2 regions of the Hydrogenophaga sp. L310 genome follow, and region 2 is predicted to be linked to the other one. Evidence: predicted binding sites of a transcription regulator. Region 2 holds the regulator's gene; the other holds the start of a gene.

Region 1 (9,779 bases), on a different contig from region 2:
CACCACCACGGCCACACGCACGACGGCGCCTTCGACCTCATGCGCGCCGCCTACCACCTGGGCAACCGCCACGTGCCCATCGAATTGCAGCCCGACCACCTCAAGATCGAACCCGATCACGTGCTGGCCGACATGCTGCGCGCCATGCACCTCACGGTGGTGGAAACCCGCGAACCCTTCGAACCCGAGGGCGGCGCCTACGTACAACACGCCAGCGGGCACGGCCATGCCCATGGCGGTCGGACACACGACCATGGCCACGCCGGCCACGCGCACGGGCACGGGCACCATGCCCACGGACACGACCACGCGGCAGGACATGAGCACGGCTGAGGCCGGCACCGCCTCATCGCCGAGCTCGACCGCCGGCCTGCTGCAGATCCTGTGGCTGGCCTCGCCGGCCCTGCCAGTGGGTGGCTTCTCCTACTCCGAAGGTCTGGAAGCCGCCGTGGACGCCGGGCTGGTGAGCGACGAAGCCAGTGCCGCGCAATGGCTCATCGACCAGTTGCACCTGGGCCTGGCGCGCGCCGATCTGGCTGTTGTCGCGCAGGCCATTCCCGCCTGGCGCACCGGCGATCTGGCCCGCATCCAGGCGCTCAACGCCTGGGTGCTGCAAACCCGGGAAACACACGAGTTCCGCCTGCAGACCGAACAGATGGGCCGCTCGATGCTGGAGTGGGCGCGTTGCCTGGGCGAACTCGGCGCGGGCGTGTTTGAGCGCCTGCAGTCGGCCAGGCTCAGCCCCGCCAGCTACCCCGTGGCCATGGCCTGCGCAGCGGCCAGCGCCGACACCAGTGTGCGCGACAGCCTGATCGGCTTTGCCTTCGGCTGGGCCGAGAACATGGTGCAGGCCGCCATCAAGTCCGTGCCGCTGGGCCAGAGCGCGGGCCAGCGCATGCTGGCGCGGCTGGCGCGCGAGATCCCGGTCGCCGTGGGCCACGCCATGGCGCTGGAAGACAGCGAACGCCAAGCCTTCACGCCCCTGCTCGCCATCCACTCGGCCCGCCACGAAACCCAATACTCCAGACTCTTCCGGTCCTGACTTTCCCCGTTCAGGCTGAGCTTGTCGAAGCCCCCACCAAGGTACACCCCATGAGCGCCCTGCACCACATCCCGAACCGCACCAAACACCTGCCCCCGCTGCGCGTGGGCATTGGCGGGCCTGTCGGTTCCGGCAAGACCACGCTGCTGGAGATGCTGTGCAAGGCCATGCGAGAGCGCTACGACCTGATCGCCATCACCAACGACATCTACACCAAGGAAGACCAGCGCCTGCTGACCGTCAGCGGCGCGCTGCCGGCGGACCGCATCATGGGTGTGGAGACCGGCGGCTGTCCGCACACCGCCATCCGCGAAGACTGCTCCATCAACCTCGAAGCGATCGACCGCATGCTGGCGGAACACCCCGACGCCGACATCGTGTTCATCGAGTCCGGCGGCGACAACCTCGCCGCGACCTTCAGCCCCGAACTGAGCGACCTCACCATCTACGTGATCGACGTCGCCGCGGGCGAAAAAATACCGCGCAAGGGCGGCCCCGGCATCACCAAGAGCGACCTCTTCGTCATCAACAAGACCGATCTGGCCCCGCACGTGGGCGCCGACCTGGAGGTGATGAAGGCCGACACCGCGCGCATGCGCCCCGACAGCGCGCGCCGCCCCTGGGTCATGACCAACCTGAAAACGCTGGACGGCGTGGACGAGGTGGTGCGTTTCATCGAAACCCGCGGCATGCTGCGCCAGGAAAACCCGGCCAGCGAAGCGGCCGCGACCTGATTCCCGCTCGATGGGCCGCGATCAGGCGGGCCACAGGCTAAAATCCTGCTCGCGACAACCGCATCCGGAGACGTGGGTGAGTGGTTTAAACCAGCAGTCTTGAAAACTGCCGACCCGCAAGGGTCCGTGAGTTCGAATCTCACCGTCTCCGCCAGCACACCATGAAAAACGGGCCCTCAAGGCCCGTTTTTGCTGTGCAACCCACCCCGCTGCCCATCCTGTCGAATCGCGCTGATCCGGAACATGCTGCGGGGTCGGCACCGCGGACACCGCAGCCCTGCCGGCGCCTGACGGGCGATCCACGTTGTGGATTGACGCTGCCGTCAACGAAAAGGCGGCCCCGCAGGGCCGCCATGCTGTGTCCAACGCACGTTCGATTTATTTGACGTTGGCCCAGGTCCGGCCCTTCTTGCGGTCATAGCGAAGGGAGACTTCGGATATCGAGCACAGATCGAAACCTTTCCACACAGCCTCCTCCTCGTCGTCATAGGTGACCTTCAGGTCCCATTTGCAGCCCTTGGAACCCTTCTCGAATTCGATGTCGACGCTCTCGCCGTTGTCGAGCAAATCTTGTCCCATGACGTCTTCCTCCCAGGCGTTGGACGCCGCGGAGGAAACATGGACCTCACTGATGACATAGCCTGTCTTGTTGACCAGGGTGAAGTCGAGGTTCTCCGCGAGCGCAGGCGCGGAAACGAACAGGGAAACGCAGCCGATTGCCAGCGCGGACAGGATTTTTTTCATTGCCATTTCTTTCATTTTTTGAGAACACACCTTGATTTGCCACCCGGCCCAAAGAAACGGGGGAGCGAAGCTCGGCGAAGGGTGGCGCTCCACGCCCATTGCAGCGGGTGTGTCGAACGCGACAGATGCATCCGGTGGCCGATGGTGCCAGCGAAACCCGACCCGCCGCAGCGCCTCGGCAACGTCGGACAGCGTTCGAACAGCCACCCCGATGAATGTACCAAACATTTTGTTGCATTTTGGGCATGGCTTGCTCCTGCAGGTTGGTGGCCGGTATCGGGCTTTGTGCTTTCTGGTGGGTGCTCATGCGGCGACCCCATTCAAGAATGCCCGGACGTCGCACATTAAAAATCGAGTGCACCTGTTCCCCAGCTCTATGGGCTTGGGGAACGTCGGGGCGTTCTTTGCTCGACGCCACACGGTGTTCAGGTGCACGTCAAGGACGTACGGAAAACCTCTCCGCCAACATGCCAGGAACAACGGACCCTCGCGGCCCGTTTTCCATGGCTCGCCCGACTCGAGGTTGAATGTGACCGGAGACGGAGGGTCGCCACCCGATAATCGGGCATGAGCCACCCCCCCAGCCACGACATCGGTGCACGCTCTTCAAGTGCGGTTCGTGCCGTGGGTCTGGGCGCGTCGGCCGGGGGACTGGCCGTGCTCGAGCAATTCCTGGCGCATGTCCCACTGTCGAGCGGTCTGGCCTACGTCGTTGTCCAGCATCTGGATCCCACGCAGAAAGCGATGCTCGTTGAACTTTTGCAGCGCTCAACGGCCATGCCGGTGCTGGAGGCGACCGACACGATGCGCCTTGAACCGGACGTCGTCTACGTGATTCCGCCGAACAAGGAGCTGACGGTGGCGGGGGGACTGTTGCACCTGGAAGAACCGGTTCAGCCCCGGGGCATGAGACTGCCCATCGATCTGTTTTTTTCATCGCTCGCACGCGACCAGGGAGAACAGTCGATTGGCGTGGTGCTGTCCGGCATGGGGTCAGACGGTACCCTGGGTTTGCAGGCCATCAAGTCGCAGGGCGGTTTGACGCTGGCGCAGTTGCCTGAGTCGGCGCAGTTCGACTCCATGCCCCAGAGTGCCATCGCCGCAGGTTGCGTCGATATCATCGGCCTGGCCTCCGATTTGCCCGATCGCATCATTCGCGTCATCGAAGAAAAGAACGGCATTCCCTCGTTGCCCGAGGGCAATGATGACGCCGGTGCGCAAGCGCTGGGAGCGATCTTGCGTTTGCTGAAAGAGCGCAGCAAACACGACCTCTCGGACTACAAACCCAGCACGCTGCGCCGACGCATCCAGCGACGCCTGGGCGTACACGGCTTGAGCACCCATGAGGCGTATGAACAGTTCGTGAGGGAGAACCCGCAGGAGCTGGACCTGCTTTTCAAGGAGATGCTCATTGGCGTGACCAGTTTCTTCCGCGATCCATCGGTCTGGCAGGCACTCAAGGACGTTGTCATGCCCACGCTGCTGGCGCGCTGTACGCCGGAAACCGCCTTGCGGGCCTGGGTGGTGGGCTGCTCCACGGGCGAAGAGGCTTTCTCCCTGGCCATGATCTTCAAGGAAGCGGTTGCAGCGATCGCTGGCGCGGAGCGTTGTTCACTGCAGATCTTCGCCACCGACCTGAGCCCCGATGCGATCAACGCAGCCCGCCGAGGCCACTATCCGCAGCGTATCGCGGACGAGGTCGATTCGACCCGGTTGGCCCGGTTTTTCACGGCTCAGGGCAGCGGGTTCCTGATCAACAACGAGATTCGGGAAATGGTGCTGTTCGCGCAGCACGATGTGATTCTCGACCCGCCGTTTACCCGGCTGGACCTGCTCTTGTGCCGAAATCTGATGATCTATTTCAATGCGACGCTGCAAAGTCGCCTGATGCCCCTTTTCAGCTACAGCTTGCGCGCTGGCGGTGCGCTGTTGCTGGGGGGCTCGGAGACCATCGGGAAATCGCATGCGCTTTTCACGCCGATCGATCAGAAGTCCCGGCTTTATTGGCGCACGGAAAATCCACTCAACGCTGGCTCGGTGTACTTTCCTACCAGCCCTCGCCGGGCGACGAACCGGCTTCCCCAGGAGTTCAAGGTGTCCCCTTCGACCGTGCTTCCCGCCAATCTGCAGACCCATGCCGAGCAAGTGCTGCTTCATGAGTTTTCCCCCGCCGCCGTGCTCGTCAACGACCAGGGCGACGTTGTCTACATCAATGGCAGCGTAGGCAAGTACCTGGAGCCAGCGTCCGGAAAAGCCAACTGGAACATCCATGTGATGGCCCGTCCCACCATCCGGACGCAGATTGCGGCAGCGCTGCGACAAGCCATTCAAGAAAAGGGCAGCGTGGAGGTGCGCGGTCTTCGGCTGGGCGAAGAGCCTGTCCAGACCTCACTGGATGTGACCGTCAAGGTGATGCAGGAGCCTCATTCGCTGGCTGGCCTGGTCATGATCGTCTTTCGCGAGGTGTTTGCGCCACCCACAGCCAAGCGCCGGCGCAGGACCGCGGAGGGTGTGCCAGACCCGCACATGGTCGAAGAACTGAAGCGCTGCAAGGACGAGATCCACGCCTTGCGCCAGGAGATGGGCGCTTCCGCGGAAGCGCTGCAGGCGGCCAATGAGGAGTTGCAGTCCACCAACGAGGAGCTTCAGTCGGCCAACGAAGAGCTGACCACCTCCAAGGAAGAATCGCAGTCGATGAACGAGGAGCTTCAGACGCTGAACCAGGAGCTGCAGACGAAACTGGACGACCTCGCTCTGGCGCAGAGCGACATGCAAAACCTGCTCAACAGCACGGACATCGCCACGCTGTTCCTTGACAGCGCCTTGAATGTACGTCGATATACCGAGCAGGTCACGCGCATCTTCCACCTTCGCGAAGGCGACATTGGCCGGCCTCTGACCGATCTGGCCAGCACGCTCAACTACCCCACGCTCAATGAAGATGCCCGACAAACACTCAAGACACTGAATTTGACCGAGAAAGAGATCACGACCTCTGATGGATTGTGGTTTCTGGTGCGAATCAAACCCTATCGAACGCTCGCCGACACCATCCAGGGGGTGGTGATCACGCTGATCGATATCACCGCGGCCAAAAAACTCGAAGCGCGCCTACGCAAGGAGTAGAGTGCAGACACCCTGTCGAGACATCACCTTTCGGAAGTATTCATGTCACAACTTGTTGAAACCTCTTCCTATCTGACGAGCTTGCGCGAGCGGGCGACGACCCAGTTGACGGACGGGATCCGAAGCGATCTCTCGCGCGCCAGCACATCGGAGGCGATGGCTGTGTTGTTCAAGCTCGCGTCCTCGCCCTCCACGGCAGGCGATGCCCTTGCGTTGCTGCACGAACTCCAGGTCCACCAGGTCGAAGTGGAGATGCAGGACGAAGAACTTCGCCGTTCCAGAATCGAGCTGGAAAGCGCCTTGATCCGCCAGACAACCCTCTTCGAACATGCGCCCGCAGCGTACCTGATCATCGACGAGGCCACCGTGCTGTGCGAAACCAACTTGGCGGGCGCCCGGCTGCTCGGCGCCGCGAGCAATGAATTGTTGGGTCGTCCGCTCGCCAGCTTCCTGTCGGCGGCCAGCGTCGAACAATTGCAAGAGATGCTCGCGCGGGCGCGGAATGGCGCCGTACCCGAGACCTGCGAGTTGCAGTTGTTGCCACAAGCCGGCGTCATTCGCCAGCTGCATGGCACTGCCGGCAGGGAAGACTCGTCAGCAAACTTCCTCCTGTTGCTGCTGGCGCTGCCGTCGCCAGGATAGGGACCACTCGACACCCCCTGCCAAGGGTATCGCCGGTGGCCCCGCCGTTTCAGACTTTCCCGGTAACACTGAAAACGGAAAAAGTCATTTTAAATCAATAACTTATAAACCACTCACAAAAGCAGGTGGCAGATGTTCGAGTTGCCTTCAGCGTCCGAGTGGTTCTTTGCATCAGGGTCATGGAACTATTCAATTAGCACTCCCTCTTAGTGAGTGCTAGTATTTATAAAAGACCGACCTTAGGAGGGTTCTTCTACATGACCACTGCACTACTTGCACCCGCGGCCTTGCCGTCCAGCACACTGGCTGTGTCCAGCCCATGGGCGAGCCGTTCGCTGACGCTGCCTGCGCTGGGCAACCTGGATGCCTACATTTCGGCCGTCAACCGCATGCCACTGCTGACGCTGGACGAGGAACAGGGCGCCGCGCGCCGCCTGCGCGACCACAACGATATCGACGCTGCCGGGCAACTGGTGATGTCGCACCTGCGGCTGGTGGTGTCGATCGCCCGCCAGTACCTGGGCTACGGCCTGCCACATGGTGACCTGATCCAGGAAGGCAACGTCGGCCTGATGAAGGCGGTCAAGCGCTTCGACCCCGAACAGGGCGTGCGTCTGGTGAGCTACGCCATGCACTGGATCAAGGCCGAGATCCACGAATACATCCTGAAGAACTGGCGCATGGTCAAGGTGGCCACGACCAAGGCCCAGCGCAAGCTGTTTTTCAACCTGCGCTCGATGAAACAGGGCTTCCGCGCCGAGGCGCTGGACGGCGACACGCACCGCGAGGCGTTTTCGGACGGCGAGGTGGACGTGGTCGCTCGCGACCTGAAGGTCAAGCCCGCCGAAGTGCGTGAAATGGAAACACGGCTTTCGGGTGGTGACGTGGTGCTGGACCCGAGCCCGGGCGACGATGGCGAAGACGGCTTCGGTCCCATTGCCTATCTGGCCGACGCCACCCACGAACCCACGGCGATGATCGAGTCGGCGCAGCGCGACGTGCTGGCCACGGAAGGCATTGCCACCGCCATGAGCGAGCTGGACGAGCGCTCGCGCCGCATCGTGACCGAGCGCTGGCTCAAGGTGAACGACGACGGCTCGGGCGGCATGACGCTGCACGAGCTGGCGGCCGAATACGGTGTGAGCGCCGAGCGCGTGCGCCAGATCGAGGTCGCGGCCATGAAGAAGATGCGCAAGGCGCTGGCCGCCTTCGCCTAAACCGGTCCAGTGCTGCGCCCAGGCCCCAGACGGCACCACGCCGGCTGGGGCTTTTTCACATCTGCGGGTGTCACAAACAGGTCACAACCCGCAGGCAATGGCCCCCGGTGCCAACTATGACCGCTCGTCCCGCAACCCGTGGCGACAGAATCGGGGGATGCTTGACACGAATCCGGTGGCCCGGGCACCCGCCCCGCACACCCGCACCCCTTTGCAAACACCCGCGCGCCATTTCATGGCGTGGCTGCTCTGGCTGACGCTGTCGCTGTGCGGCAGCGCATTCGCCGTGCCCGCCACCACCCCCTCCGGCCTGCCCCCGGTGGTCCTCGACGGCTCCATGAAAAGCGTGTCCCTGGCCCAGCGCAGTGCCTGGTGGGTGGACCCTGGAGGCCAGCTCACGGTGCAGGACGTGGAGCAGCGCCAGGCCGATCTGCCTTTCGGCTTGCGTGCGTGGCAACACCGCCTGCGGCTGGAAGGCAAGGCCGCGCTCTGGATCGGCTTCACCGCCTGGAGCCAGGACAACCGCTCGCACTGGGAGCTGGAGCTGGCGCGCTCGGGCACCGACCGCGTCAGCCTGTTCCACCGCAACGCCGACGGCAGCTGGCTTGAGCAGCACGCAGGCGACCGTTTGCCAGTCAGCGCCTGGGCGTCTCCCGACCGCTATCCCGTGTTCAAGCTGGCCCCGCGCAGCGATGCGCCGGTGGCCTACTGGGTGCGCATCGAACACGCGCGCGTGCCGTTCTCGGGCGAGCTGTTCATCCACAGCCACGACCAGTTGCGCGAGCAGCGCATCCTGCAGCAGTTCATGCTGGGCGCCTATTTCGGCATGACCTTGCTGCTCGTCGTCGTGGCGGTGGCCAACGCGCTGGTGTTCCGCGACAGCAGCTTCGCCGCCTACGCGATCTACATCACGCTGCTGGGGCTCTCGCTGGCCGCCTCGCTGGGGGTGGGGGGGCAGTTCCTGTGGCCCGATTTCGCGCGCTGGAACGGCGCGGCCGAGTTTGTGCTGATGCCGCTGGCGGCGGTGGCCGGGCTGCTGTTCGTGCGCCACCTGGTGCAACCGCGGCGCATCGGGCGCTGGCTGAACCGCCTATCGCTCACCCTGGCCGCGGCGATGCTGGGCCTGGTGGCCTGGGACCAGGCGGCCCCGTCCCAGTGGAGTCTCGAGGCCATCACCACCACCGGCGCGCTGACCATGCTGCTGGTTTTCGTCATGCTCTGGACCGCCTGGCGCAGCCGGGAGGGCTGGGCGCGCTGGATCGCGCTGGGCATCCTGCCGGTGCTGCTGGCCGGCGCGCTGCCGGTGATGCGCAACTTCGGGCTCATCTCCTCGGGCTTTCTCCCGCAGTACGGCCTGGTGATCGCCGCAGCCTTCGAAGCGCCCTTGCTGATCTATGGCCTGCTGCAGCGCTCGTCCATGCAACACGAGTCGCAGGCCCGTGCCAAGGCGCTGGCGCTGACCGAGCCGCTCACCGGCCTGACCAACCGCCACAACTTCATGCTGCGCCTGCACGAGAGCCTGATCCGCGCCCAGCGCTACCGCCACCGCAGTGCGCTGTTGCTGATCGATCTGGACAACCACACCTGGTTCGATCAGGAACACGGCAGGGAGGTCGCCGACAGTGCCCTGGTGCTCACGGGCTCGCTGCTGCGCTCGGTCGCGCGGGATGTGGACACCGCCGCCCGGGTTGATGACCACAGCTTTGCCTTGTTGATGGAAGGGCCGGTCCGCTCGGCGCAGGCGGTGGCCGCGGCCACGAGCATCGTTGCGGGTGGCCTGCGCCCGTCTTCGCAACTGCCCGTGGGGACCACGCTGCGCTGCAAGGTGGTGGTGGCCCTGCTGCCCGAGGAGACGCTGGGTCTTCAGGAGAATGCCCAGGCGCACCTGGACTGGCTGCGCATCGCGCTGGACGAGTTGAAGAAAACCCCGCACAAGAGCATCCAGACGCTCAACTGCTGAAGCCTCTCAGGGAGTGAGTTCGACCAGTTCGATGGTCGGCATCACCGCCAGGCGCGCCGGCAAACCGATGGTCCCGATCCCGGGCGTGACCAGAAGTGTCCCCGCCGCCGTGTCGTAGAGGCCGTTCCACCAGGGCTGCCGCGTGTTCGTGTTGCGCAGCACCCAGGGGGTGAGACCGGGAATCCAGATCTGTCCGCCGTGCGTGTGTCCGGCCACCGAAAGGTGGGCGGCACCCGGCGGCAGCAGCGCCACCGTGTCGGGCTGGTGGGTCACCACCAGGCGGTTGCCCGGACCCGTGGCGGGTCCGGAGGCCT
Region 2 (9,779 bases):
GGTTGGGCAGCATGCGCACGTCGAAGACGAAGTCGGCGTCCATCGGCACGCCACGCTTGAAGGCAAAGGACTCGAACACGAGGGTGAGCGGGGCTTGTCCGGTACCCAGCAGGTCCTTGATGTGGCTGCGCAGCTGGGCTGGCCGGATGAGGCTGGTGTCAAGCACCAGCGCAGTTTCACGCAGCTCCGACAGCAACTCTCGTTCGTGTTCGATGGCGTCGGTGAGCGCGCGGTGCTGGTCGTCGGCTTGTTTGAGCGAAAGCGGATGAAGTCGCCGCGTTTCGGAGAAGCGCCTCACGAGGGTGTCGGTGGTCGCTTCCAGGAACACGGTGCGCAAATGGATGTTCTGTCCAGGCTGGTTCCTGACCTGCTCAAGCCGTTCGGGCAGACCCGGCAGGGAGGCTGCACTGCGCACATCCATGGCGATGGCCACTTTGCTGGCGCGATGACTCTGCTCCAGAGCGATGAACGAGGTCAGCAGTTCCGGTGGGAGATTGTCCACGCAATAGAAACCGAGATCCTCCAGTGCGGTCAGCGCGATCGACTTGCCCGAGCCCGACATGCCGGTGATCAGCACCAGCTCGATCGCGGGGGGCACTTCGCTGTCGCCGGCGGCAGGCGGGAGAACGGTGGCGTTCATGGCGTGAGCAGCTCGCGGGCGTGGGCAAGCGAAACTTCGGAGCGTTCGTTGCCGCCGAGCATGCGGGCGAGCTCGACGACCCGGTGATCGCGGGTGATGGGGGCAACCGTGCTCAGGGTCTGCGGGCCCTGCAGCTGTTTGCTCACCAGCAGGTGGTGGTCGGCGCAGGCGGCGACCTGGGGCAGGTGGGTCACGGCGAGCACCTGGCGGTCCTGGCCCAGCTGGCGCAGCAACTGGCCCACGGTGTGGGCGACGGCGCCACCGATGCCCGAGTCCACCTCGTCAAAGATCAGCGTGGGCGCCTGGCCCAGCTGGCTGGTGACGACCGAGATGGCGAGCGCGATGCGCGAGAGCTCGCCACCCGACGCCACCTTGCCCACCGGGCGCGGGCTCACGCCAGCGTGGCCCGCCACGAGAAACTCCACCTGTTCCCAACCGTGGGCCTGGGGTTCGGCGAGCTTCTGCAGCGCCACCTCAAAGCGGCCGCCCTGCAAACCCAGGGTCTGCATGGTTTCGGTGACCGCTTTGGAGAGTTTGGGTGCGGCTTGCTGGCGCCGTTTGCTCAGGGTCTGCAGTTCGGCGGCGAAAGCCTGCCAGGCCTTGCGCTCGGCCGCGTTCAGGGCGGCCAGATCCAGCGCCTGATCCACGCCGGCGAGCTCCGACTTCCACTGCGCATGCAGCGCTGCCAGCTCCTCGGGGGGCCGACGGTAGCGCCGGGCGAGCGACATCCAGAGACCCATCCGCTCGTCCAGCGCAGCCAGGCCGGCGGGGTCCAGGTCGGTGCGCCGGCTGTACTGGTGCAGGCTGTGCACGGTGTCCTGCACCTGGGCGAGGGCCGCTTCCAGCGCTTGCACCGGCTCGTTGAATTGAGGTTCGATGCCGGCCTGGGCCTGCAAGGCTGAAAGCGCACGGTGGATCAGCGCTGCGGCACTGGACTCTTCCTCTTCCAGCGCCAGCGTGGCCGCGTTGGCCGCGTCCAGCAAGGCCTGGGCATTGGCCAGCCGGCTGTGCTGGCTGTTGAGCTCTTCCCATTCACCGTCGGCGGGCTGGAGCTTGTCGAGCTCGGCAATCTGCCAGGCCAGCCGTTCGCTTTCCTGGTGCAGGGTGCTCTGGCGTTCGGTGGCCGTTTCCAGTGCCTTGCGGCGCAACCGCCACTGGGTCCACGCCTGGGTGGCGGCTGTGGTGTCGATGCCGGCATAGCCGTCGAGCAGGGCCCGCACCGCATCGGACCGGGTCAGGCTTTGCCAGGCGTGCTGCCCATGGATGTCCACGAGGTCGCTGGCCAGGGCCTTGAGTTGCGCCATGGTGGCGGCGCTGCCGTTGATCCAGGCGCGGCTGCGGCCATCGGCATCCACGGTGCGCCGCACCAGCAGGCTGTCTTCGCGAGTGAAACCTTGTTCTTCCAGCCAGGGCGCCAGATGGGGCGGCAGATCAAATTCAGCGGCAATCTCGCACCGCGCAGCGCCTTCGCGCACCACGCCGCTGTCGGCCCGCGCACCCAGTGCCAGCTGCAGGGCGTCGATCAGGATGGACTTGCCGGCGCCGGTCTCGCCCGTGAGCACGCTGAAACTCGATTCGAGTTCGAGGTCGAGCGACTGCACGATGACGAAGTCGCGCAAAACGATGCGTCTGAGGCTCATGGGCGTGAAAGGGAGAGGAGCAACGGTGGATGAAGCGGTCGTATTTTGACCGGTATTCAGCCGCCTTCGTTCCAGTGCAGCTTCTTGCGCAGCGTGTCGAAGTAACTCCAGCCCACCGGGTGCAGCAGGCGCAGCGTGTGCTCGGAGCGCCGCACCACGATGCGGTCCCCGTGCAGCAGACTGGTGAGGGATTGCATGTCGAAATTGGCACTGGCGTCTTTGCCCGACACGATCTCGACCGCGATTTCGCATTGGGCCGGCAGCACGATGGGGCGGTTGGACAACGTGTGCGGCGCGATCGGCACCATCACCCAGCCGCCAATGGCCGGGTGCAGCAGCGGCCCGCCGGCCGACAGCGAATAGGCGGTGGAGCCCGTCGAGGTGGCGATGATCAGGCCGTCGGCGCGCTGGTTGGCCACGAAATGGCCGTCCACCTCCACGCGCAGCTCGATCATGCTGGCCACACCACCGCGGTTGACCACCACGTCGTTGAGCGCGGTGGCCTCGAACACGCATTGGCCATCGCGCCAGACCCTGGCCGCGATCAGCGCGCGCGGGTCTTCTTCGAACTCGCCATGCAGGATGGCACGCAGCTTGTCCCGGTAGCTGCCAAAGGGAATGTCGGTGATGAAACCCAGGCGTCCCTGGTTGATGCCAACGAGCGGCACGCCATAGCGCGCAAGCTGACGTCCGATGCCCAGCATGGTGCCGTCGCCACCGACCACCAGTGCCAGATCACAGGCGTGGCCGATGTCGGGCACGTCCAGGGCAGGGTATTGCAGCAGGCCGGTGTTCAGCGCGGTTTCACGTTCCAGGGAAACGTCACAGCCTTCGTCGTGCAGGAAATGGGCGACTTCGTCCACCACGTCGCGCGAGCCCGGGGCCTGGTATTTGCCGATGATGGCCACATGCGAAAAACGCAGGGTTCGCACGGCAGGGGCGGGTGCGGAGCGGGTGTCGGGCGGCAGACTCATGCCCAAATTACAACATAGCCGCAAGGCACCGACCCGCCTGAAAACCCTTGTGATTCAGCCGCACTGCACGTGGGGGTGCGTTCCGGTGCGCGACCGACAAACTGGAACTGTCCGGACGGCGCATGCCAGCCCGGACAGCCCTGTTCCAGAGGGGGTGCCCAACGCCCCGATCGCATCAGAAGCGGTGACGGACACCCAGGGAGTAACCCGAGCCGCTGGACAGGCCTTCCACCTTGTCGCTCATGCCCACGGCGTACACCTCGGTCCGCTTGGACAGCGAGTGCACATAGCCGAACGACAGGGTTTTGCGATCCGCGCCGGTCTCGGGGCTGATCTGGCCCCATTGCGCCAGCAGGGCCCCTGTGCCGATGGGGAAGCGTGCGCCCAGACCGCTGATCTTGTAGGTGTTGGGGGTGCTCAGGTTTTCGACTTCGCCGTACTGGGCGAAGGCCTTGACCACGCCGAAGTCGTAAGAACCGCCGAGCTGGGTGGTGCGGGTGTCGGCCACCGGGCTGGCGCCGTCTTTCTTCACGCGCTGCACGACCAGCGATGCCGACACGGGGCCAGCGCCGTAACCCACGTTGGCACTCCAGTTGCCGCCGTTGCTGACGGTGGAGCCGCTGTTCTTGTTCGCACCCGAGACACCAAAACGCACGCCGCCGAACGTCGGGCTGGCGTAGGCGAAGGAGTCGCTCCAGCCGGTGTCACCGGTGGTGGTGCCGCTGGTGAAGTAGTGGCGGATGCTGGGGGAGTAGCCGAAGGAGTCGCCAAAGGCGTTGTACATGAGTGTGGAAACGAACAGCGCGGTGGTGTTGCGCCCGAAGGTCAACGTGCCGTAGTCCTGGTGGGACAGACCGACGTTGGCCGAACGTGAGAAGGCGGGGTCTCCGTCGAACCGTCCCTGGGCGCCGGTGTTGGCGCGCATGAAGCTCTCCAGCTTGAATACCGCCGACAGGCCGCCGCCCAGATCTTCCTTGCCGCCAAAGCCGAAATAGCTGGTGGTCATTTTTCCGCTGTCAACAGACTTGACCGATGCGCCACCCGGGGCCTTGGTCGAGCCCATGCTGAGGTCGAGCAGGCCGTAGACCGAAACGGAACTCTGGGCCTGCGCACCGAGTGCGGTCAGGAAAACGGCAGAGCCGAGGGCCAGAGGTTTGAAAGCAGACTTCATGAATTTTCTCCAGATGAACAACAGGGTGGGGACACGACAAAAGCCATCCGGCCGGCGATAGCGGAGCGTCACGGGGGCACTTCGCTGCCTCGACGGATCCGTGGCCACTCGCTGCACCAAGGGTGGGCGTCTGGACGCCCTTGGTGCACGAACCGCTGGCACGAATGGCCTTTCGATCTGCTCAGCAATTCGTGTGCCAGTGAATACAGTTGTTGTGTACAAAACCCACCGTTCCGTGTTCGGGCGCTGCGCCTCCTTAGAATGGCTGCCATGCTGGATGACCGCGCCAAACTGTTGCTCAAGGCTCTTGTCGAGCGATACATCGCCGACGGGCAGCCCGTGGGTTCGCGAACGCTGGCCAAGGCAGCGGGGCTGGAGCTTTCGCCGGCCACCATCCGCAACGTCATGAGCGACCTGGAAGAACTGGGTCTCATCGCGAGTCCGCACACCTCGGCGGGCCGCATTCCCACGGCGCGGGGCTACCGGCTGTTTGTGGACACGATGCTCACGGTGCGGCGGGAAGGGTTCTCACCGGTGAGCGACATGGGGACGCACGGCATCGAAGCCGGGCAGCCCCAGCGCGTCATCAGCAACGCGGCCCAGATGTTGTCCAGCCTGTCGCACTTTGTGGGCGTCGTGATGGCGCCGCGGCGCGCCTCGGTGTTCCGGCACATCGAATTCCTGAGCCTGTCCGAGCGCCGTGTGCTGGTGATCCTGGTGTCGCCCGATGGCGATGTGCAGAACCGCATCATCCACACGCAGGTGAACTTCACCCAGACCCAGCTGCAGGAGGCGGCCAACTTCCTCAATGCCCACTACTCGGGGCTGACGATGGAGGAGGTGCGCGCGCGCCTGAAAGTCGAGGTGGATGCGCTGCGGGGCGAGATCGCCTCGCTCATGCAGGCCGCAGTGAACATCGGCGAGGACGCCACGGGTGAACAGGACGAGGTGGTGGTATCCGGTGAGCGGAACCTGCTTTCGGTGAGCGAATTTTCCAGCGACATGGGCAACCTGCGGCGGATGTTCGACCTGTTCGAACAGAAGACCCAGCTCATCCGCCTGCTCGACGTATCGGCGCAGGCCGATGGGGTGCGCATCTACATCGGTGGCGAGAGCCAGGTGGTGCCATTCGAAGCCCTGTCGGTGGTCACCGCACCCTACGAGGTGGATGGCCAGGTGGTGGGCACACTGGGCGTGATCGGACCACAGCGCATGCCCTACGACCGCATGATCCAGATCGTCGACGTGACGGCCAAGCTGGTGAGCAACGCCCTGAGCCACGGCAAACAGGGCTGAAGCCCGCTGGCGCCACGGTCGCTGCCCCTACAATCGTCGCCTTGCGGGCCGTTAGCTCAGTTGGTTAGAGCAGAGGACTCATAATCCTTTGGTCGTTGGTTCAAGTCCAACACGGCCTACCAGAAAACCCGTGCTATAATTCAAAGCTTAGCGGCTGTAGCTCAGCTGGATAGAGTACTTGGCTACGAACCAAGGGGTCGTGGGTTCAATTCCTGCCAGCCGCACCAAATGGAAAGCCTGCAGCCAAAAGCTGCAGGCTTTTTCGTTTCTGTCGCGTCCATCGTCCAGGAGCCCGGCAATCATGAGCAAGGCCTTCACCCGCGAGTCCGATGCCGACGGTGATGAAGATGGTGCTGTTGCACCGCCACCATCCGCACCTTCAGGCATCAACTACATCACGCGCGCCGGCTACGAGCGCCTGCGCAACGAACTCTTCGCCCTGATCGACGACGAACGCCCCAGGATCGTGGAGATCGTGCACTGGGCGGCCAGCAACGGCGACCGCTCCGAAAACGGCGACTACCTCTATGGCAAGAAGCGCTTGCGCGAGATCGACCGCCGCATCCGCTTTCTGACCCAGCGCCTGGAGATTGCCGAGGTGGTTGACGCGTCGATGCACCACGGGGGTGACCAGGTGTTTTTTGGTGCCACGGTCTGCTATGCCGACGGGTCTGGCGCTGAAACCAGCGTCACCATTCTGGGTGTCGATGAGGCCGACAGCGCCCAAGGCCAGATCAGCTGGGTTTCCCCGGTGGCCCGGGCCCTGCTCAAGGCCCGTGTGGGCGACGTGGTGCGTCTGGTGGTCCCTGGCGGTGCACAGGAGATTGAGATCCTGTCGGTGGACTACCCGGTGGCGCCCACGGCGCCTTGAAAAACCTGCCAGGCTGTCAGGGCTTGGCGGGCTTGAAACGCTGGGCCTTGAGGACCGAGGTGGTTCGCTTCAGGCTGCGTATCACGTCGGCCAGGTGCTGGCGGTCGCGCACCGAGACCGAGAAGCGGATGTCGGTGGCTGTCTGGGCCGGTTCGTCGCCCATATCCACGTGGGTGATGTCGGCTTCGACCGCAGCGATGGCCGAAGCCACGCGCGCCAGCACGCCTTTGCCGTTGGTCACGGTGACGACCACCATGGTTTCGAAGGGGCGCACCGGTTCGTCGGCCCACTCCACCTGCAGGAAACGCTCGCTGTCACGCGAGAGCAGGCGCCTGCCCGTGGGGCAGTCCTCGGCGTGCACCGTCAGACCTTCGCCTCGCCCCAGATAGCCCACGATGCGGTCGCCTGGAATGGGTTTGCAGCACGAGGCGTATTGCACCGAAAGGCCTTCGCTGCCGTCCAGGCTGACCACGCCCTGGGAGACCGATTCGTCCTCTCCGCTGGCGTAGCGTTCGGTGCTGATCAGCAGGGCGTCGGGCTTGAGGCCGGTTTCAGACAACAGCACCGCGAGTTTCTTGCCCACCATGCTGGCAATGCGCTTGCCCATTCCAATGTCCGACAGGAGCTCGCTGCGTGTCTTGTTGCCGGTGAAGCGCAGCAGTTTTTCCCAGGTGGTTTTGTAGGGGCCGTCTTCGGTTGGCAGGGTGGCGATGCCTTCCGATCTCAGGGCCTGACCCAGCATGCGCTCGCCCAGCTCGTTCGACTTATCCTGCGCCAGGGTCTTGAGGTGGTGGCGGATCTTGGAGCGCGCCCGCCCGGTCTTCACGAACGAGAGCCAGGCCGGGTTGGGCTCGGCGGTTTCGCTGGTGATGATCTCGACGATGTCGCCGTTGTTCAACTCTGTGCGAAGCGGCCGCTGTTCGCTGTTGATCCGGGCCGCAACGGTCCTGTTGCCGACGTCGCTGTGGATCGCATAGGCGAAGTCCATCACCGTCGCCCCCCGGGGCAGTGCCATGATCTTGCTCTTGGGGGTGAACACATAGACCGCGTCCGGGAACAGGTCGATCTTGATGTGGTCCCAGAACTCGCTGGCGTCGTGGGTTTCCTGCTGGATGTCGAGCAAGGACTGCAGCCACTGCGTGCCCAGGCGTTGCGAGGTGTCGCTGTTGGGTTCGCTGGCCTTGTAAAGCCAGTGCGCGGCCACACCGGATTCGGCGACCACGTCCATGGCGTGGGTGCGCAGCTGGAATTCGATGTTGGTGCCGAACGGACCGATCAGCGTGGTGTGCAGCGACTGGTAGCCGTTGACCTTGGGGATGGCCACGTAGTCGCGGAACTTGCCAGGCAGCGGTTTGTAGAGCTGGTGCAACACACCCATGCCGGTGTAGCAGTCGCTGAGTTCGGGTACGACGATGCGAAAGCCGTAGATGTCGGTCACCTGAGAAAACGACAGGTGTTTGCTGTCCATCTTGCGGTAGACGGAGTAGAGCGTTTTCTCGCGGCCCATGGTGCGCACGGAAAGCCCGAACTTCCGGAACGCGGTCTCCACTTCACCCTGGACCCGGGCGATCAGGTCCTTGCGGCGGTTGCGCGATTTGTTCAGCGCCTTGGACAGGATCTCGTAACGCCACGGATGCAGGAAGCGGAAGGCCAGGTCCTGCAGTTCGCGGTAGGTGAAATTCAGGCCCAGGCGGTGCGCGATCGGAGCGTAGATCTCCAGCGTTTCGCTGCTGATGCGCTTCCATTTGCTGCGCGGCATGTCGCCCATGGTGCGCATGTTGTGCGTGCGGTCGGCCAGCTTGATCAGGATGACGCGCACATCCTTGGCCATGGCCAGCAGCATCTTGCGGAACGACTCCGCCTGGTTCTGTTCGCGGGTGTCGAACTCCAGCTTTTCGAGCTTGGTCAGTCCGTCGACCAGATCGGCCACCGGAGCACCAAACCGTTCCACCAGGTCCTCTTTGGTGACGCCGCAGTCTTCGATGGCATCGTGCATCAGCGCGGCCATCAGGGCCTGGGCATCGAGCTTCCATTCGGCGCACTGGGCGGCCACCGCGATCGGATGGGTGATGTACGGGTCACCGTTCTTGCGCATCTGGCCCAGGTGGGCTTCGTCGGCAAACCGGTAGGCCTGACGGACGCTTTCGATCTCGGGCGCGCTCAGGTAGTCCAGCTTGCCGACCAACACAGCAAAGCTGGCCGCAGCCGCACTGGCCGCGGGATGGGCCTGTGCGGAGGTCGACTTCACGGTGTCCGGATCGGCGGTGGTGGGCATCCCCCTACTTTAGCGCGAGAACCGCGCCGGCGCTGGCTGCAACGCCTGCATAGCTCCAGATGGGTGCACTTGAGCGCGATTCGCGGTCCTTGGGCGCCGTTTCACCGTGCCGGAGGCACCAGGATGGTCGGCTTGGCTTCGGGCAGCAGGTCCGGGTAGTCGCGGCTGAAGTGCAGGCCGCGGCTTTCGTGCCGCATCATGGCCGACATGACGATCAGGTCGGCCACCTGCACCAGGTTGCGCAGTTCGAGCAGGTCGCGCGTGACGTGGAACTGCGAATAGAACTCGTGGATTTCGCGCTGCAACAGCGTGATGCGGTGCGCTGCGCGCTCCAGGCGTTTGTCGGTGCGCACGATGCCGACGTAGTCCCACATGAAACGGCGCAGTTCGTCCCAGTTGTGTGAAATCACCACCTGTTCGTCGGCGTCGGTGACGCGGCTTTCGTCCCACTGCGGCAGTTCGGGAGGCTGCGGTGCGTCGGCCGCCCGTATCGCGCCCACGGCTGCCTGGGCGAACACCATGCATTCCACCAGCGAGTTGCTGGCCAGGCGGTTGGCGCCGTGCAGGCCGGTGCAGGTGGTTTCGCCCACGGCGTACAGGCCGCTGAGGTCCGTGTGACCTTCGAGGTCGGTGACCACGCCGCCACAGGTGTAGTGCGCGGCGGGCACCACCGGGATCGGCTCCTTCGTGATGTCGATGCCGAGTTCGGCGCAGCGGGCCAGGATGTTCGGGAAGTGTTCCTGCAGGAACTCGGGGCTGTGGTGCGAGATGTCCAGGTGCACGCAGTCCAGACCGTGTTTCTTCATCTCGAAGTCGATGGCCCGGGCCACCACATCGCGCGGGGCCAGTTCGGCGCGCGGATCGTGGTCGGGCATGAAGCGGTGGCTGCCCAGCCGCGGTGGCAGTTTGAGC

Evidence for each region. The regulator HrcA, encoded in region 2, represses chaperone genes, less so after heat shock. The targets are predictions, from matches to a motif close to TTAGCACTCNNNNNNNNNGAGTGCTAA.
Region 1: rpoH (RNA polymerase sigma factor RpoH) is a predicted target of HrcA. The motif match lies at 6,482-6,508, and genes of this name have one in related genera.

The regions. Positions count from the first base shown of each region.
Region 1 is NZ_JBVPZA010000003.1:355,523-365,301, reverse strand. It holds gene ureE (urease accessory protein UreE) at 1-333, shown strand, start outside; gene AC0GNO_RS08440 (urease accessory protein UreF) at 320-1,042, shown strand; gene ureG (urease accessory protein UreG) at 1,093-1,776, shown strand; tRNA gene AC0GNO_RS08430 (tRNA-Ser) at 1,843-1,930, shown strand; gene AC0GNO_RS08425 (hypothetical protein) at 2,155-2,748, opposite strand; gene AC0GNO_RS08420 (chemotaxis protein CheB) at 3,088-5,646, shown strand; gene AC0GNO_RS08415 (PAS domain S-box protein) at 5,689-6,288, shown strand; gene rpoH (RNA polymerase sigma factor RpoH) at 6,546-7,505, shown strand; gene AC0GNO_RS08405 (sensor domain-containing diguanylate cyclase) at 7,663-9,465, shown strand; gene AC0GNO_RS08400 (metallophosphoesterase) at 9,472-9,779, opposite strand, start outside.
Region 2 is NZ_JBVPZA010000004.1:77,216-86,994, reverse strand. It holds gene rapZ (RNase adapter RapZ) at 1-640, opposite strand, end outside; gene recN (DNA repair protein RecN) at 637-2,280, opposite strand; gene AC0GNO_RS09000 (NAD kinase) at 2,337-3,254, opposite strand; gene AC0GNO_RS08995 (porin) at 3,430-4,425, opposite strand; gene hrcA (heat-inducible transcriptional repressor HrcA) at 4,696-5,721, shown strand; tRNA gene AC0GNO_RS08985 (tRNA-Ile) at 5,767-5,843, shown strand; tRNA gene AC0GNO_RS08980 (tRNA-Arg) at 5,872-5,948, shown strand; gene greB (transcription elongation factor GreB) at 6,023-6,592, shown strand; gene AC0GNO_RS08970 (RelA/SpoT family protein) at 6,609-8,867, opposite strand; gene nadB (L-aspartate oxidase) at 8,969-9,779, opposite strand, start outside.